Regions from separate parts of the Pseudomonas sp. B2M1-30 genome, predicted to be linked through region 1. Evidence: predicted binding sites of a transcription regulator. Region 1 holds the regulator's gene; each other region holds the start of a gene.
The links. Region 1 encodes sigma-54, which starts transcription at its own class of promoters, with help from an activator protein. Its sites were predicted from a motif close to ANTGGCATNNANNTTGCTNT; they were not measured.
Positions count from the first base shown of each region.

Region 2: N8H74_RS27400 (pilin) is a predicted target of sigma-54. The motif match lies at 1,934-1,953, and genes of this name have one in related genera.
Region 3: glnA (glutamate--ammonia ligase) is a predicted target of sigma-54. The motif match lies at 1,947-1,966, and genes of this name have one in related genera.
Region 4: N8H74_RS28045 (circularly permuted type 2 ATP-grasp protein) is a predicted target of sigma-54. The motif match lies at 2,060-2,079, and genes of this name have one in related genera.

Region 1 covers NZ_JAOEJT010000007.1:75,142-79,603, forward strand. The annotation lists gene lptA (lipopolysaccharide transport periplasmic protein LptA) at 1-407, shown strand, start outside; gene lptB (LPS export ABC transporter ATP-binding protein) at 407-1,132, shown strand; gene N8H74_RS15655 (RNA polymerase factor sigma-54) at 1,409-2,902, shown strand; gene raiA (ribosome-associated translation inhibitor RaiA) at 2,976-3,284, shown strand; gene ptsN (PTS IIA-like nitrogen regulatory protein PtsN) at 3,296-3,760, shown strand; gene rapZ (RNase adapter RapZ) at 3,763-4,462, shown strand, end outside.
Region 2 covers NZ_JAOEJT010000021.1:39,541-44,002, forward strand. The annotation lists gene N8H74_RS27390 (type II secretion system F family protein) at 1-70, opposite strand, end outside; gene pilB (type IV-A pilus assembly ATPase PilB) at 73-1,773, opposite strand; gene N8H74_RS27400 (pilin) at 2,002-2,418, shown strand; gene N8H74_RS27405 (BON domain-containing protein) at 2,718-3,080, shown strand; gene N8H74_RS27410 (DUF2845 domain-containing protein) at 3,246-3,542, opposite strand; gene N8H74_RS27415 (DUF748 domain-containing protein) at 3,542-4,462, opposite strand, start outside.
Region 3 covers NZ_JAOEJT010000003.1:415,218-419,679, reverse strand. The annotation lists gene N8H74_RS08440 (DUF4124 domain-containing protein) at 1-246, opposite strand, end outside; gene glnA (glutamate--ammonia ligase) at 446-1,852, opposite strand; gene thiI (tRNA uracil 4-sulfurtransferase ThiI) at 2,181-3,635, shown strand; gene typA (translational GTPase TypA) at 3,775-4,462, shown strand, end outside.
Region 4 covers NZ_JAOEJT010000023.1:13,959-18,420, forward strand. The annotation lists gene N8H74_RS28040 (alpha-E domain-containing protein) at 1-605, opposite strand, end outside; gene N8H74_RS28045 (circularly permuted type 2 ATP-grasp protein) at 618-2,027, opposite strand; gene N8H74_RS28050 (ribonuclease E inhibitor RraB) at 2,492-2,839, opposite strand; gene N8H74_RS28055 (hypothetical protein) at 3,049-3,282, opposite strand; gene speE (polyamine aminopropyltransferase) at 3,456-4,331, opposite strand.

The DNA.
Region 1 (4,462 bases):
GTGTTGCCACTTATAAAGGCGACGTGATCATCACTCAGGGTTCGATGATCGTCAAAGGCAACACCGTGACCATGACTCGTGCGCCAAACGGCGACATCGATGTCGTGACCTCGGTCGGCAACCTCGCCTACTTCGAACAACTGCAGACCCAGGGTGACGCCAAGCCTGTACAAGGCTGGGGCGTGACGATCCAGTACCACGCCCAGCAAAACCGCGTCGTGCTGATCGACAAGGCCAAGGTTGTCGACAAGGACAACAACGTCACCCAGGGCGAGAAAATCGTCTACGACACGGTCAAGAAGCTGGCAAGCGCCGGCCGTGCCACCGGCAGCAAGGTCACCGAAGCGCGCCCACGCATCGACATGGTGATCCAGCCGAAAAAGAAAACCGATGAGAAAACCCAGTAATGGCAACTCTGAAAGCTCAGCACCTGGCCAAGGCCTATAAAAGCCGCCAGGTCGTGCGCGACGTCAGCCTGTCGATCGACAGTGGCCAGATCGTCGGCCTGCTCGGCCCCAACGGCGCCGGCAAGACCACCTGCTTCTACATGATCGTCGGCCTGGTGCAGGCCGATCAGGGTCGCGTACTGATCGACGACCTCGACGTCAGCCACCAGCCGATGCACGGTCGCGCCAAGGCCGGTATCGGCTATCTGCCGCAAGAAGCGTCGATCTTCCGCAAACTGTCGGTAGCCGACAACATCATGGCCATCCTCGAGACCCGCAAGGAACTCGACAAGGCCGGCCGTCGCAAGGAGCTGGAAAGCCTGCTGCAGGAATTCCACATCAGCCACATCCGCGACAACCTCGGCATGAGCCTGTCCGGTGGTGAACGCCGCCGGGTGGAAATCGCCCGCGCCCTGGCGACCGCACCGAAATTCATCCTGCTCGACGAACCGTTCGCCGGCGTGGACCCGATTTCGGTGGGCGACATCAAGCAGATCATCCACCACCTCAAGGCCAAGGGCATCGGCGTCCTGATCACCGACCACAACGTGCGCGAGACGCTGGATATCTGTGAAACCGCCTACATCGTCAACGACGGCCAACTGATTGCCGAAGGCGACGCCGAGACCATCCTCGCCAACGATCTGGTGAAGGAAGTGTATCTGGGCCACGAGTTCCGCCTGTAAGCACTGAGTTATCCGATCGACCGCTCGGGCGCTGCGTCAGTAAAACGGCTTTTTATGGGTTTTTATTGTTACAGCGCTCCAGGCAAACACGCCGCTTCAAAGGTGTTCAACCGCCAGCCGGAGCGACGCGTCAACAAAGTTTTATAGGTTTTTATTGTTACAGCGCTCTAGGCAAACACTTCAGTTTCAGGCATATAATTTGCTTAAGTTTGGCGCTCCGGCGCCCTGTAGTGGATGGCGCATGTGCGCCGGCGAATAAGGTGTTAAGCCCCTGCCATGAAACCATCGCTAGTCTTGAGAATGGGCCAGCAGCTGACGATGACACCGCAGCTGCAACAGGCCATCCGCCTGCTCCAATTGTCGACCCTGGACCTGCAACAGGAAATCCAGGAGGCCCTGGAGTCCAATCCGATGCTCGAACGCCAGGAAGAAGGCGACGACTTCGACAACTCCGATCCCCTGGCCGACAACGCCGAACAGAAGCCCAACACCGAGATTCAGGAACCCTCCTACCAGGAAACCGCCCCGACGGTGGACAACCTCGAGGACGGCGAATGGAACGAACGCATCCCCAACGAACTTCCGGTCGACACCGCCTGGGAAGACGTCTACCAGACCAGCGCCAGCAGCCTGCCCAGCAGCGATGATGACGAGTGGGACTTCACCACCCGCACCTCCGCCGGCGAAAGCCTGCAAAGCCATCTGTTGTGGCAGCTGAACCTGGCGCCGATGTCGGACACCGATCGCCTGATCGCCGTGACCCTGATCGACTGCATCAATAATCAGGGCTACCTCGACGAAACCCTCGAGGAAATCCTCGACGCCTTCGACCCGGAACTGGATATCGAACTGGACGAGATCGAAGCCGTCCTGCACCGCATCCAGCAATTCGAGCCCGCCGGCATCGGTGCGCGCAACCTCGGTGAATGCCTGTTGCTGCAACTGCGCCAGCTGTCGGCCAAGACGCCTTGGCTGACCGAGGCCAAACGCCTGGTCACCGACTACATCGACCTGCTCGGCAGCCGTGATTACAGCCAGCTGATGCGGCGCATGAAGCTCAAGGAAGACGAGTTGCGTCAGGTCATCGAACTGGTGCAGAGCCTCAACCCGCGCCCGGGTTCGCAGATCGAGTCCACCGAAGCCGAATACGTTGTACCTGACGTCATCGTGCGCAAGGACAACGAGCGCTGGCTGGTCGAACTCAATCAGGAGTCGGTGCCGCGCCTTCGCGTCAATGCGCAATACGCAGGTTTCGTCCGTCGCGCCGACACCAGCGCCGACAATACCTTCATGCGCAACCAGTTGCAGGAAGCGCGCTGGTTCATCAAGAGCCTGCAAAGCCGCAACGAAACCCTGATGAAAGTAGCCACCCAGATCGTCGAGCATCAGCGCGGCTTCCTGGAGTACGGCGACGAAGCCATGAAACCGCTGGTCCTGCACGATATCGCCGAGGCGGTGGGCATGCACGAATCGACGATCTCCCGGGTGACCACGCAAAAATTCATGCATACCCCCCGGGGCATTTATGAACTGAAATACTTTTTCTCCAGCCACGTCAGCACCTCCGAAGGCGGCGAATGCTCGTCCACGGCGATCCGCGCGATCATCAAAAAACTGGTCGCCGCGGAAAATCAGAAAAAGCCGTTGAGTGACAGCAAGATCGCTGGTTTACTGGAGGCACAAGGCATTCAGGTGGCTCGCCGCACCGTCGCCAAGTACCGCGAATCCCTCGGGATCGCGCCTTCGAGCGAACGCAAGCGGTTGATGTAAGCCACGTTACAGCGTTCCAGTGGTAGATCATCTGATCTACCGCTTTATGCACTGGCAACGAAGGAGAAGCTGTATGCAAGTCAACATCAGTGGACACCAACTGGAAGTGACCCAACCCCTGCGCGACTACGTTGAGCAAAAGCTCAAGAGGCTCGAGGGGCATTTCGACAAGATCACCAACGTTCAGGTCATCCTGTCCGTCGAAAAGCTGAAGCAGAAAATCGAAGCCACGCTGCATATTCCTGGTAATGAAGTCGTCGCCAACGCGGAAGATTCCAACATGTACGCGGCGATTGACGCATTGGCCGACAAGCTGGACAAACAACTCAAAAAGCATAAGGAAAAGACCCAGAGCCTGCTTCAGGGCGCTACCGGTCGATAACCCCCCAATCCATGATCCGACTTGAAAGTATCCTGACCCCCGGCCGTTCCCTGGTGAACGTGCCGGGCGGCAGCAAAAAGAAAGCCCTCGAACAAATTGCCAACCTGATCGCCCGCGAGGTGCCGGATCTGGAGATGCAGGATGTCTTCGAGGCGCTGGTGGCCCGTGAAAAACTCGGTTCGACCGGTTTTGGCAACGGCATCGCCATTCCTCACTGCCGCCTCAAGGGCTGCGAAGCACCGATCAGTGCCTTGATGCACCTTGATGCACCTATCGATTTCGACGCGATTGACGGTGCGCCAGTCGACCTGTTGTTCGTCCTGCTGGTTCCGGAAGCGGCCACGGACGCACACCTGGAACTGCTCCGTCAGATCGCCAGCATGCTTGACCGCAAGGACGTGCGCGACCGACTGCGCAGCGCGCCCAGCAACGAAGCCTTGTACCAGGTCGTACTGGAAGAGCAGAACAGGCCGTAATCATGCGCTTGATCATCGTCAGTGGCCGCTCCGGCTCGGGTAAAAGTACTGCCCTGGATGTCCTCGAGGACAACGGCTATTACTGCATCGACAACCTGCCGGCGGGCCTGCTGCCGGAACTGGCCGAGCGCGCCCTGATCCACACCGAGCTGTCCCAGCCGCTGGTGGCGGTTTCGATCGATGCACGCAACCTGCCCAGCCATCTGTCGCGTTTTCCCGAATTGCTCGAGGAAGTCCGCAGCCGCCATATCCAGTGCGATGTGCTTTATCTGGACGCTGACGAAGAAACCCTGCTCAAGCGTTTTTCGGAAACCCGTCGCCGCCACCCGCTGAGCAGCGCCAACCGCTCGCTGGCGGAAGCCATTGAAGACGAAACCGCCCTGCTCGGCCCCATCGCCGACCTGGCCGACCTCAAGGTCAACACCACCAGCCTCAATCTTTATCAGCTGCGTGACACCATCAAGTTGCGTCTGCTGAACCAGCCGGAGCCGGGCACGGCGTTTCTGGTCGAGTCGTTTGGTTTCAAACGCGGCATGCCGGTGGATGCCGATCTGGTATTCGACGTACGCTGCCTGCCCAATCCTTACTGGAAACCGGAGCTGCGCGCGCAGTCCGGCCTCGATGAGCCGGTTGCCGAGTACCTGGCGGCGCAACCGGAAGTCGAAGAGATGTACCAGGACATTTACGCTTACCTGCACAAGT
Region 2 (4,462 bases), on a different contig from region 1:
TGACCTTGCTGCCTTTCCTGTCCGTGCCTTCCCAGGCGTAGACGCTGATTTTCGCTGCCTTGACCGCCATGTTCAGTCCTTGGTGACCCGGTTGATTTCCTCAAGGCTGGTGATGCCTTGCATGGCCTTGTGCAGGCCGGCGGTGCGCAGGTCGTTGAAGCCGTCCCGGCGCATCTGGGTATCGATTTCCAGCGCATTGCCTTCGGCCATGATCAACCGTTGCAGCTCGGCGGTATTTTTCACCACTTCATAAATCCCCACGCGGCCCTTGTAACCGCCGTTGCAGTGATCGCAACCGGCGGGTTCATAGATCGTGAAGCTGCCGATGCGTTCCTCGGGGAAGCCTTCCCTGAGCAGTGTCTCGGGAGGGATCTCGATGGGCTTCTTGCAATGGCTGCACAATTTGCGCGCCAGGCGCTGGGCGATGATCAGGCTGACCGAGGTGGCGATGTTGAAGCCCGGAATGCCCATGTTGTGCAGGCGGGTCAGGGTTTCCGCCGCGCTGTTGGTGTGCAGGGTCGACAGGACGAGGTGACCGGTCTGCGCGGCCTTGATCGCAATTTCGGCGGTTTCCAGGTCACGGATCTCGCCGACCATGATCACGTCCGGGTCCTGACGCAGGAACGAGCGCAGGGCCTGGGCAAAGTCCATGCCCTGGCGTGGATTGACGTTGACCTGATTGACGCCTTCCATGTTGATCTCCACCGGGTCTTCGGCGGTGGAAATATTGATGTCGACGGTGTTGAGGATGTTCAGGCCGGTGTACAGCGAAACGGTCTTGCCCGAGCCGGTCGGGCCGGTGACCAGGATCATGCCTTGTGGCTGCTTGAGCGCGGCGAGGTACAGCTCCTTCTGCTCCGGCTCGTAGCCGAGGGCGTCGATGCCCATTTGCGCGCTGGTGGGGTCGAGAATCCGGATCACCACTTTTTCACCCCACAGGGTCGGGAGGGTGTTGACCCGGAAGTCGATCGACTTGCTCTTCGACAGGCGCATTTTCAGGCGTCCGTCCTGGGGTTTGCGGCGTTCCGAAATGTCCAGGCTGGCCATGACTTTCAGGCGCGCGGCGATACGGCTGGCCAATTGAATCGGCGGCCTGGCGACTTCGCGCAGGATGCCGTCGGTGCGCACCCGCACCCGGTAGTTTTTTTCGTAGGGCTCGAAGTGCAGGTCGGACGAGCCGCTCTTGATCGCGTCCAGCAGCATCTTGTGGACGAAACGCACCACCGGCGCATCGTCGGCGTCGAGCCCGCCGATGGCGTCCTGTTTGTCGTCGTCGATGGATTCGATGTCCAGCCCGTCGAGATCGACGTCGGCCATGTCTTCGAGGCCGCTGGCGTGGGTGTCGAAGAATTTTTCGATGGCGTCGGTGAGCTTGTCGTCCTCGACCAGAATGGCTTCGGTGCTCAGCCCGGTGCTGAACTGAATGTCGTTGATCGCCTGATGATTGCTTGGGTCGGAGATGCCGACGAACAATTTGTTGCCGCGCCGCCAGAGGGGCAGGGCGTGATGCTGGCGCACCAGTTTTTCACTGACCAGGCCCTTGGGCTGGGTTTCCTTGTCCAGGCAGTTGAGATCGAGGAAGGCCACGCCGAAATGCTCCGACGCGATCTCGGCGACCTGCCAGCTCTTCACCAGTTTGTTCTGTACCAGATAGCTGACCAGCGACAGGCGATTGCGCTGGGCCTGTTGCCAGGCTTGCTGGGCGCTTTTTTCCGTCAGCAGTTCGGCCTGCACCAATCGTTTGGCCAGACCGCTCAGAGCGATGTCATTCATGGGAATCCCGGACGCAGACAGTTCATGACTTATAGCCTAGTCAAGTGACAGCGCCAAACACCCTCGGTGCAGGTGACAAAAAGTGTCAGATAGTGCGGTTGCAGGTTGTAGGAAACCGCCACTCAGTGGCGCCACGCCCAGCAGACGCGGCTTGCAGCCGGTTGGCATGGGCTGTGCTGAGCCCTGTTCAGATCATGAGACTTCGACTCATGCATGGAGAGCCTGTCTATGAACAACCAAAAAGGTTTCACTCTGATCGAACTGCTGATCGTCGTCGCGATCATCGGCATTCTGGCCACTGTGGCATTGCCGCAATACTCCAAGTACCAGGCGCGGTCGAAAGTGACGGCGGGGCTGGCCGAGATTTCGGCGATGAAAGTACCGTATGAGGATGTCATCAATGCCGGTACGGCTCCCACCACGGCCAACACCGGGCCTGGTGGTGCAGCGGCCACCAGCAACTGCACGCTGACCGTGACGGGTACGGCGGCCACCGGTGCTGGCACCATCGTCTGCACATTGGTCAATGCGCCGGCACCCGTGCTGAGCAAAACCATTACCTTGACCCGCGATGCCACCAACGGCTGGACTTGCACCAGCACCGCCGCTCAGGACTACCTGCCGAAGCAATGCACCGGCGTTTGATCTGACTGCGAAACACCCCGCCCCGCCGATTCTGGCGGGGCTTTTTTTTGCCTGACATACCGCAATGAAAAGTCCTGAGGATTCATGGCCTTAAGCCGCCAGGGCAAATCTGCAAGTTGCATGCAGATTATTCGGTGCTCGTGCAATTTGCATGATTCCGAAAATTCGTTATTTTTATAACTTGTTGATTTATATGAATTTATTTCGATGTTCAAAGTTGGCACAGCGTTCGCAATATCTCTCGTAACCCTGCTGAAAAGAAATCCAGCAGACTTTCCAGAAAAACAGGAGTTACTCGTATGAAGAAGTTCGCTATCACTGCCGCTGCTGCTACCGCGCTGACCCTGACCCTGACCATGGCCACCGGTGCGTTTGCACAATCCACCCAGGCAACCCAGGCGCCGATGACCCTGGCTGCCGGTGAAATGACCAAGGCCAAAGAAGCTACTTCCGACACCTGGATCACCACCAAAGTCAAAAGCGATCTGGTTACCGAAAAAGGCATTCCAGGCACTGACATCAAAGTAGAAACCAACAAAGGCGTCGTTTCCCTGTCCTCCACCGTTGCCATCACCGAGGCTCAGAAAACCACCGCCGTGGCCATCGCCAAGAAGATCAAAGGCGTCAAGGCCGTTTCCGCCGACGGCCTGAAAGCCGAGTAAGGCAAGACTTCTCGCCTGGACCGGGAGAAGACGCGACAGGCGGGCCGAGCAATACGTCTGCCGCACTTTAGAGTTCATGCGAACGGCCACACGGAGGTGGCCATTACAGGCCCTGGCACTTGTGTCGGGGCCTGTTCTATTTCAGGGGCAGGAAAAGCGGGGAGGTCAGTTGCCGCGCTTGCTATTGATCTGTTTCAGGCGACTGCCTTCGAAGCGCAGGTACTGGTACATGCCGTTGCTCGGGCCGTAGGTCCATTCCTCGACCTGGAACTCTTCACGACGGTTGGCGCTGCGCTTGTAACCGAGCAGATCACGACTGACCGGCTCACCGCATTTTTGCAGCACCTCGCTGGCACGGTCGCCAAGGCTCACCAGTTGGCTACCGCAGCGCAGGGTATCGGACGCGGCAGCCTGGCTGGCGATCAACGCCAGCCCCAATGCAGCAAGCAGTGTGCGGCTCATCATTCGGCATCCAGATGCATTTGTGTCACCACCCGGCCATCGCTCTCCGCCTCGCCGAGATTGGCGTCGATGAAGTACACGCGGTCGTCGGCCAGTTGGCCCTTGTCCACCAGATAGTCCTTGATGCTGCTGGCGCGATCCTGACCGAGCTGGCGCAGCAGCACATCGCTGGAGCTCCAGAACTTGATCACGTCGGCGCGCATTTTCGCCGTGCGTTCTTCCTTGCCCAGATCCTTCCACTCGGCCGGCGGCTGGGTTTTCAGACGGGTGCGGTAGATGCCTTCCAGCAACGGGCCTTTCTCGCCATCCGGCACCTGCAACAGCGATGCCTGGGCCGGCACCTTGTCGCCACGGCGCTGGAGCATCTTGTAGTAGTTGTACTGGTATTCACGTTCCAGACGCTGTTCGGCGATCAACGGGCCGTCGCTGCTTTGCGCGGCGGTGCCTTCGATCTCCAGGCGCAGTGCCGGACGTTCCTTCAAGGCCTGGGACAGTTTGACCAGCGCCGCCTCGGCGTCCTTGCTCAGGTCGCTGGAGCCGGGGGCGAAAGAGACGGTGCCGAGGTCTTCGGAACCGCCGCCGCTGACCAGCCCACCGATCAGTTTGAACGGTGCGGCCGCTGCCTTGACGATGAGGTTGCGCAGGGTCTGCCAGACGATCGGCATCACGCTGAATTGCGGGTTGTTCAAGTCGCCGGTGACCGGCAGCTCGATGGAGATCTTGCCGTCGACGTCCTTGAGCAGCGCAATCGCCAGTTTCAGCGGCAGGCTCACGGCGTCCGGGCTGTCGACTTTCTCACCCAGCTGCAATTGTTCGACCACCACTTTGTTTTCGGCCTTGAGCTGGCCCTTGGTGATCAGGTAATGCAGGTCGAGATTGAGCCGGCCCTTGCGGATGCGGTAACCGGCGAACTTGCCGGA
Region 3 (4,462 bases), on a different contig from region 1:
TTCAAGGATTTCGTAGGCGTTGCGCGGTGGCTCGCGGGAGTTCGACCCGGCGGATGGTGCGGGGCTGACCGGCGCTTGCGGCACGACGCTGTTGAGCGGCGGCAAATCCACCGGCTGCGCCTGTACACCCTCCGGGGGCTGGTTGCTGTAGGCGGTGTTGCCCTCGGCGTCGGTGTACTTGTAGATCTGCGCGCTGGCGGGCAGGGCGATCAGCAGCAAGATGAGACAGATGAAGGTGCGACCCATGAAATCGACCGGTTTCGAAAGCGATGGGATGCAGCATAGGTCAGGGTGGGCGGTTGGCCCAACTCAGGACATATCTGAATATTTCGATATTCCCCCATCGGCCCTCTTCCTTTGGGAGAGGGCTGACCGTTCACCCACAAAAAAGGCCTCCCGAAGGAGGCCTCTCTTTTGTCACGCCGCGTAGCGCGGCGCTACCGGATCAGCAGCTGTAGTACAGCTCATATTCCAGTGGGTGTACGAAGGTGCGAACCTTGATTTCTTCTTCGGATTTCAGCGCGATGTAAGCGTCGATGAAGTCGTCGGAGAACACGCCGCCCTTGGTCAGGAACGCACGGCCCTTGTCCAGCTCTTCCAGGGCTTCTTTCAGGCTGCCGCAAACTTGTGGGATCTCTTTCGCCTCTTCTGGCGGCAGGTCGTACAGGTTTTTGTCAGCGGCATCGCCTGGGTGGATCTTGTTCTGGATACCGTCCAGGCCGGCCATCAGCAGTGCTGCGAAGGCCAGGTACGGGTTGGCAGCCGGATCCGGGAAGCGCGCTTCGATACGACGGCCGCGTGGGCTGTTGACGTAAGGAATACGGATCGAGGCGGAACGGTTGCGAGCCGAGTAGGCCAGCATCACCGGCGCTTCGAAGCCTGGCACCAGACGCTTGTAGGAGTTGGTGGCCGGGTTGGTGAAGCCGTTCAGGGCCTTACCGTGCTTGATGATGCCGCCGATGAAGTACAGAGCGGTTTCGGACAGACCGGCATAGCCTTCGCCGGCGAAGGTGTTCTTGCCATCTTTGGCGATGGACATGTGAACGTGCATACCCGAACCGTTATCGCCGTACAGAGGCTTCGGCATGAAGGTCGCGGTGCGGCCGTAGGCATCGGCAACGTTGTGTACAACGTATTTCAGAGTCTGAACTTCGTCAGCTTTCTTCACCAGGGTGTTGAACTTGACACCGATTTCGTTCTGACCGGCAGTCGCCACTTCGTGGTGGTGAACTTCAACGGTCTGACCCATTTCTTCCAGTGCGTTGCACATGGCGGTACGGATTTCGTGGTCGTGGTCGAACGGCGGAACCGGGAAGTAGCCGCCTTTCACGCCTGGACGGTGGCCCTTGTTGCCGCCTTCCACGTCCTGGTCGGACATCCACGAGCCTTGCTCGGAGTAGATCTTGAACATCGAGCCGGAGATGTCGGACTTGAACTTCACTTCGTCGAAGATGAAGAACTCAGGCTCTGGACCTGCGAATACGGTGTCACCGATACCGGTGGTTTTCAGGTATTCCTCGGCGCGGTGAGCGATGGCGCGCGGGTCGCGATCGTAACCTTGCATGGTCGAAGGTTCGATGATGTCGCAGACCAGGATCAGGGTCGGCTCTTCGGTGAACGGGTCCAGAACGGCAGTTTCGTCGTCCGGCAGCAGGATCATGTCGGAGGCTTCGATGCCTTTCCAGCCAGCGATGGAGGAACCGTCGAACATCTTGCCAACTTCGAAGAAGTCGTCTTCCAGCGCATCGCGAGCCGGCATGGTCACGTGGTGCTGAGTGCCTTTGGTGTCCGTGAAGCGCAGATCAATCCACTTGACGTCATGATCTTTGATGAGTTGAACCGACTTCGACATAGTGTCCTCCGGGTGGCTTAGGGCTGGTAGTGGATGCCCTTAAATGTTGGTGATGCCGGCGCGAATACTCGACCAAGGCAACCTGCCTCACAAGGGAGCAAATTGCATGCCAGTGCCCCAGCATGGGTTTTTTGCCCCAAATTCACGCTTATAAAGGTCAAAGGCGCCGCAATGGTGAAAATCCCGCCCTTTAATGTAGCGCCGGAAATGAAAAATGACCCGTTTTGGTGCATGCAAAACCTTCTGCACATTAACTGGTTAAACCTTGAGCAATTTCCGCTATAATCCGCGCCCCCCTTTTTCGGCTGGCCCAGCGCGCGCTGTTTTCATGAAACTAATCGTAAAAGTCTTCCCCGAGATCACCATCAAAAGCCGACCTGTCCGGACGAAATTCATCCGCCAGTTGGCCAAGAACATCCGCACCGTGCTCCGCGACCTGGACCCGGCCGTGGTGGTGAACGGTGTGTGGGACAACCTCGAGCTGGAAACCCGCGTTACCGACCCTAAGGCCTTGAAAGAAATGGGCGAGCGCCTGACCTGCATGCCGGGCATCGCGCACTTCCTGCAGATCGACGAATACCCGCTGGGCGACTTCGACGACATCACCGAGAAGTGCAAGCAGCACTACGGCGATGCACTGGCCGGGAAGATTTTTTCGGTGCGCTGCAAGCGTGCGGGCAAGCACCTGTTCAGCTCGATGGACGTCGAAAAATACGTCGGCAGCAAATTGCGTCGTGAGTGCGGTGCTGCCGGCATCGACCTGAAATCGCCGGAAATCGAAGTCCGTATCGAAGTTCGCGACCAACGGTTGTTCGTGATCCACGGCCAGCACAATGGCATCGGCGGTTACCCGCTCGGCGCCCTCGAGCAGACGCTTGTTCTGATGTCCGGCGGCTTTGACTCGACGGTTGCGGCTTATCAGATCCTGCGCCGTGGCCTGATGACGCACTTCTGCTTCTTCAACCTGGGCGGGCGTGCCCATGAATTGGGCGTGATGGAAGTCGCGCATTTCATCTGGAAGAAGTACGGCAGCTCGCAACGCGTGTTATTTGTCAGTGTGCCGTTCGAGGAAGTGCTGGGCGAAATTCTCGGCAAGGTCGACGACAGTCATATGGGTGTCGTATTGAAGCGTATGATGTTGCGCGCCGCGTCGAGCATTGCCGAGCGCCTGCACATCGACGCGCTGGTCACCGGCGAAGCGATCTCCCAGGTGTCGAGCCAGACGTTGCCGAACCTGTCGGTGATCGACTGCGTGACCGACAAACTGGTGCTGCGTCCGCTGATCGTTGCACACAAACAGGACATCATCGACACGGCCAACGAGATCGGCACGGCCGATTTCGCCCGGCACATGCCGGAATACTGCGGCGTCATTTCGGTCAATCCGAAGACGGCCGCCAAGCGCGGTCGTGTTGAGCACGAAGAGCAGGAATTCGACATGGCGGTTCTCGAGCGTGCACTCGAAAACGCCAAACTGGTGCCGATCGATCGGGTGATCGACGAGCTCGGCCAGGACGTACAGATTGAAGAAGTCAGTGAAGCACTGGCCGGTCAGATCGTCATCGACATCCGCCACCCGGATGCTGCCGAGGATGACCCGCTGGAACTCGCCGGCGTAGAAGTACAGACGATGCCGTTCTATGCAGTGAACGCTCGTTTCAAGGAACTGGACCCTACGCGCCAGTACCTGCTGTATTGCGACAAAGGCGTGATGAGTCGCCTGCATGCCCACCATCTGCTCAGTGAGGGGCATGCCAATGTGCGCGTTTATCGACCGAGCTAAGTGCCCGGGGCTGTTTGCCTGTGGCCTGCGTCACCGGCCCCCCGACACCGCCGTCAAGCTGTAACGGCCATGCCGGACACTACTGCTAATCGCTGCCAAGACTTGTCAGCAAACCGAATCCTCTGATCGAGATACACAAGTGATCGAAAATCTACGCAACATCGCCATCATTGCCCACGTTGACCATGGTAAAACCACCCTGGTAGACAAACTCCTGCGTCAATCCGGCACCCTGGAGCGCAACGAGCTCAACGACGAGCGCGTGATGGACTCCAACGACCAGGAAAAAGAGCGCGGCATTACCATTCTGGCGAAAAACACCGCCATCAACTGGAACGGCTACCACATCAACATCGTGGACACCCCGGGCCACGCCGACTTCGGCGGCGAAGTCGAGCGCGTAATGTCCATGGTTGACTCCGTGCTGCTGCTGGTCGACGCTCAAGACGGCCCTATGCCGCAAACCCGTTTCGTGACCAAGAAGGCTTTCGAAGCCGGCCTGCGTCCAATCGTGGTCATCAACAAGGTCGACCGTCCGGGCGCGCGTCCTGACTGGGTTCTGGACCAGATCTTCGATCTGTTCGACAACCTGGGCGCCACCGAAGAACAACTGGACTTCCAGGTTGTTTACGCCTCGGCCCTGAACGGCATCGCCGGTCTGGACCACACCGCCATGGGCGAAGACATGACCGCGCTGTACCAAGCGGTAGTCGACCACGTTCCGCCTCCGGCTGTTGACCGTGACGGTCCGTTCCAGATGCAGATCTCCGCTCTGGACTACAACAGCTTCCTGGGTGTTATCGGTGTTGGCCGTATCGCTCGTGGTC
Region 4 (4,462 bases), on a different contig from region 1:
TAGTAGGCGTGGGCGGTGCCGTCGCTGACCGCTTCGGCCTGATCGCCGGCCATTTCGTAGCGTGCATCGAGCAGGCGCAAAGTGTTGTCCGCCCGCTCGATGAACGTCCCCAGGCGGATGAAACGAAACGCATCGTTACGCATGATGGTGCCGTAGGACGCGCCCCGGAACAGGTGCGAGCGCTCCTTGATCCACTCACAGAAACGGCTCATGCCATAACGTCCGAGGCCCTGCTCGGCGATTCCGCGAATCTCCAGCCAGGTGGCGTTGATGTTTTCCCACATATCGGCGGTGATCCGCCCGCGCACCGCATGGGCACTGGCCCGCGCCGCGCCGAGGCAGCTGTAGATGCTCGCCGGGTTGGCCGCATCGAGGGCAAAGAAATGCAGCAGCCGTTCGGCATGCAACTCGCCGTGGCGCTCCAGGTAATCGTCCAGGGTGCCGGTGATCAGCAGCGGCATGGCGAGTTCGTGCAGGCCATCGCCACGGCCGTCCTGCGGCATCAGCGACAGCGAATAACTGATGTCGAGCATCCGTGCGAGGTTTTCCGCCCGCTCCAGGTAACGCGACATCCAATACAGATCCGAGGCAGTTCTACTTAACATGGCAAGCTTCCTTCAATCCTCGACCACCCAAGTGTCCTTGGTTCCGCCGCCCTGGGAGGAATTCACCACCAGAGAGCCTTCGCGCAGGGCGACACGGGTCAGGCCGCCGGGCACCACCCGGGTTTCGCGACCGGACAGGACAAACGGACGCAGGTCGATGTGGCGCGGCGCGATGCCGTTTTCGACAAAGGTCGGACAGGTCGACAGCGACAGCGTCGGTTGGGCGATGTACGCGTGTGGCTTGGCCTTGATCCGTTCGCGGAACGCATCGATTTCCGCCGTGGTCGCCGCCGGTCCCACCAGCATTCCGTAGCCGCCGGAGCCCTGGGTTTCCTTGACCACCAGGTCCGGCAGATTGGCCAGCACGTGGGACAGCTCGGACGGATTGCGGCACTGCCAGGTCGGCACGTTCTTCAGGATCGGTTCTTCGTCGAGGTAGAAACGGATCATCTCGGTGACAAACGGGTACACCGACTTGTCATCGGCCACGCCGGTGCCGATGGCATTGGCCAGCACCACGTTGCCCGAGCGGTAGGCCGACAACAGCCCCGGCACGCCCAGCATCGAATCCGGACGGAACGCCAGCGGATCGAGGAACGCGTCGTCGAGACGGCGGTAGATCACATCCACCGCTTTCGGACCGTCGGTGGTGCGCATGTATACCTTGTCATCGCGCACGAACAGATCGGCCCCCTCCACCAGCTCGACGCCCATTTCCCGCGCCAGGAACGCGTGCTCGAAAAATGCGCTGTTGAAACGCCCCGGCGTCAGCACCACCACGCTCGGGTCGTCGATGGGGCTGGAGCTTTTCAGAGTGTCGAGCAGCAGGTTCGGGTAATGATCGATCGGCGCGATGCGCTGGGCGGCGAACAGTTCGGGAAACAGCCGCATCATCATCTTGCGGTCTTCGAGCATGTAGCTCACGCCGCTGGGAGTGCGCAGGTTGTCCTCGAGGACGTAATAGGTGCCGTCGCCATCGCGAACCAGATCGACACCGGAGATGTGCGAATAGATGTCGCGGTGCAGATCCAGGCCCTGCATCGCCAACTGGTACTGCTCGTTGGCGAGCACCTGTTCGGCGGGAATGATCCCGGCCTTGATGATCCGTTGCTCGTGGTAAAGGTCGGCGAGAAACATGTTCAACGCCTTGACCCGCTGGATACAGCCGCGTTCGACGACCCGCCACTCGCTGGCGGGAATGCTGCGCGGGATGGTGTCGAAAGGAATCAGGCGTTCGGTGCCCTGCTCGTCCCCATAGAGCGTGAAGGTGATCCCGGCCCGGTGAAACAGCAGATCGGCCTCACGTCGGCGTTGCGCCAGCAGCTCATCAGGCGTGTCGGCCAGCCAACGGGCAAACTCCCGGTAATGCGGACGGACAGCGCCGCCGGCATCGTACATTTCATCAAAATAGGTGCGGATCATGCCGTACTCCTTGTCACCCGGACATACGGACCATCGCAAGGCCCGTGCCATCGGCATAAACGCTTTGATTTCAATCGGTTGGATATTCACGCCACAAGCGTCGCACCATTCCTGTGCAACAAATGCCCCATCCGGATTGCCCCCGCCTCATTGCGACGCAATGGCGTCGCTATCACCAGCATAGTCAGAGTTGATTTCACCGCCCGGCGCGGGCTGCGGATAATCCGCGCATCCGCTGCAAGACTTGCCCCCGGTGAAGTGTTCAGCTCAATGGATCCGGATTGACGTCGCAGTCCGCCAGGCCGTAGCCCTGACCGGTTCCCTCTCCTTATCGGTCTTCCCTTTAGCCACCTTTTCAGGTGGCTTTTTTTTGCCTGCCTGAAACGTTTTGAAAGCAAAAGGTGCCCCAGAAACGACAACGGCCGACCCGAGGGTCAGCCGTTGTTCGATGTGCCAGTCACTGATCAATTCAACCGATGGCGGCTGCGCACCTCCTGTTTGACGCCCCATCCCTCGATGATGCCACCCAAGGGTTCGACCACCGCCGAGAAGCCCTGCTCGAAATCGCCAATGTCGTCGTAGGTGGCGTGCATCACCTTGCTCAATTCCAGAGACCACGCGCCGTCGTCGCGCACGCTGACCTGGGCATTGATGGATTCACCGCGAAACTTGCCTGCCGCCCTGCGCGCCCGCTCCTCGTCCGGGAAAATGGCGTAGAACTCGATGGGATGGAATCGTGAAAAGTCGAAACCGCCTTCTTTCATGCGGCGCAGCACGCTGCTGCTGATGTCTTCTTGATAGGCTGTGCTCATGAATCGTCCCCCTCGCATAGATGGATAGACTTTCCGTATTCCCGCACCGGGTCTGTCGACCGGGCGATTCGGCAACCGCGTTGCCGGCGGGAAACAAGCATGTAGCTGACAAGACCAGACCTTAGCGATCCGTTCGCTGATCTCGCTTGCAGAGTAGCCCCAAGACAGAGGCGCTGCCAAGGCCTGGTTTCGTATGTGACAGGAAGGTTTCAGATCGGCGTGATGCTGCGGATTTCAATGCTGTGCTGGGTTTTCAGGCTTTTGACGCCGGCGTCGGCGGTGCGCCCTTCCAGATCGTTCAGATCCAGCTCGGCGGCGACAGGAAGGTAGCGTTCCTTGATGAGTCTGGCGGCCTGCTCGTGGTTCGGGCATTCCTCACACTCAAAGACTTCGTTGATCAATTCCCCGTGATCATCCACGAAAGTGACGTTCCACTTTGACATCGGAGCCTCCTGGATAAAACCCGCGAATGGGCTTACACCTATCTCGACTTGTCTCAGGAATGATCGTTCCAACGGATCGCGGCGACCCACATGAAAAAAAATTAATTCCGATCAATGCACCTGCGGGAGCGAACTTGCTCGCTCCCGCAGGAAGAACAGACTGAAACGGATGTTCAGTCGTTGCTTGGCTTGTTCACCGCTTGCAGCACGTATTGCGGCAAGGCGAAGGCGCCGATGTGGATTTCCGGGTTGTAGTAACGGGTCACGATGCCGCTGCCGATGAAGCGCTGTTGCAGGGTTTCGCGGCTCAGCTTGCGGTAGGCCGGATTGGTCGAGCCCCAGGCGAAGGTCATCGAACCGCCGATGTAGGTCGGAACCGCCGCTTGATAGAAGTGCCAGTCCGGAAACAGGCTGCGCAGGCGGCCGGCGGTGGTTTTGACTTCGTCGATCTGCATGAACGGCGTGCCGTTCTGGGTCACGAGGATGCCGCCCTCGTTCAGGCAACGGTGGCAGGCCTGGTAGAAGTTCTCCGAGAACAGCACTTCACCCGGACCGATCGGGTCGGTGGAGTCGGAAATGATCACGTCGAACTTTTCAGTGGTGGTGGCGACGAAACGCATGCCGTCGTCGATCACCAGATTCAGGCGTGGGTCGTCATAGGCGCCCTTGGAATGCTCCGGCAGGAACTCCTTGCACATGTCGACCACGGTGCCGTCGATCTCGACCATGGTGATGTGCTCGACGCTGGCGTGTTTGGTCACTTCGCGCAGCATGCCGCCGTCGCCGCCGCCGATGATCAGCACGCGCTTGGCGGTGCCGTGGGCCAGGATCGGTACGTGAGTGAGCATCTCGTGGTAGATGAACTCGTCGGCTTCGGTGGTCTGGATCACGCCGTCCAGCGCCATCACCCGGCCCATGCGCGGGTTCTGGAAAATCACCAGATGCTGGTGTTCGGTGCGCACTTCGTGCAGCAGTTTTTCCATGCGGAAACGCTGGCCGTAGCCTTCGTAGAGGGTTTCCAGGTATTCGCTGGTCTTGGTGACGGTCATGGTCAAGTGCTCCGATGAAATGCGCGGGCGCGGTCGTGGGGACGATTGCCCGGGAAAGGCGCGCATTCTACGTTGCCGAAGATGACAGGTCGAACCTCTGTTGATCGGCTGACCACAATCGCCCGTTGCGG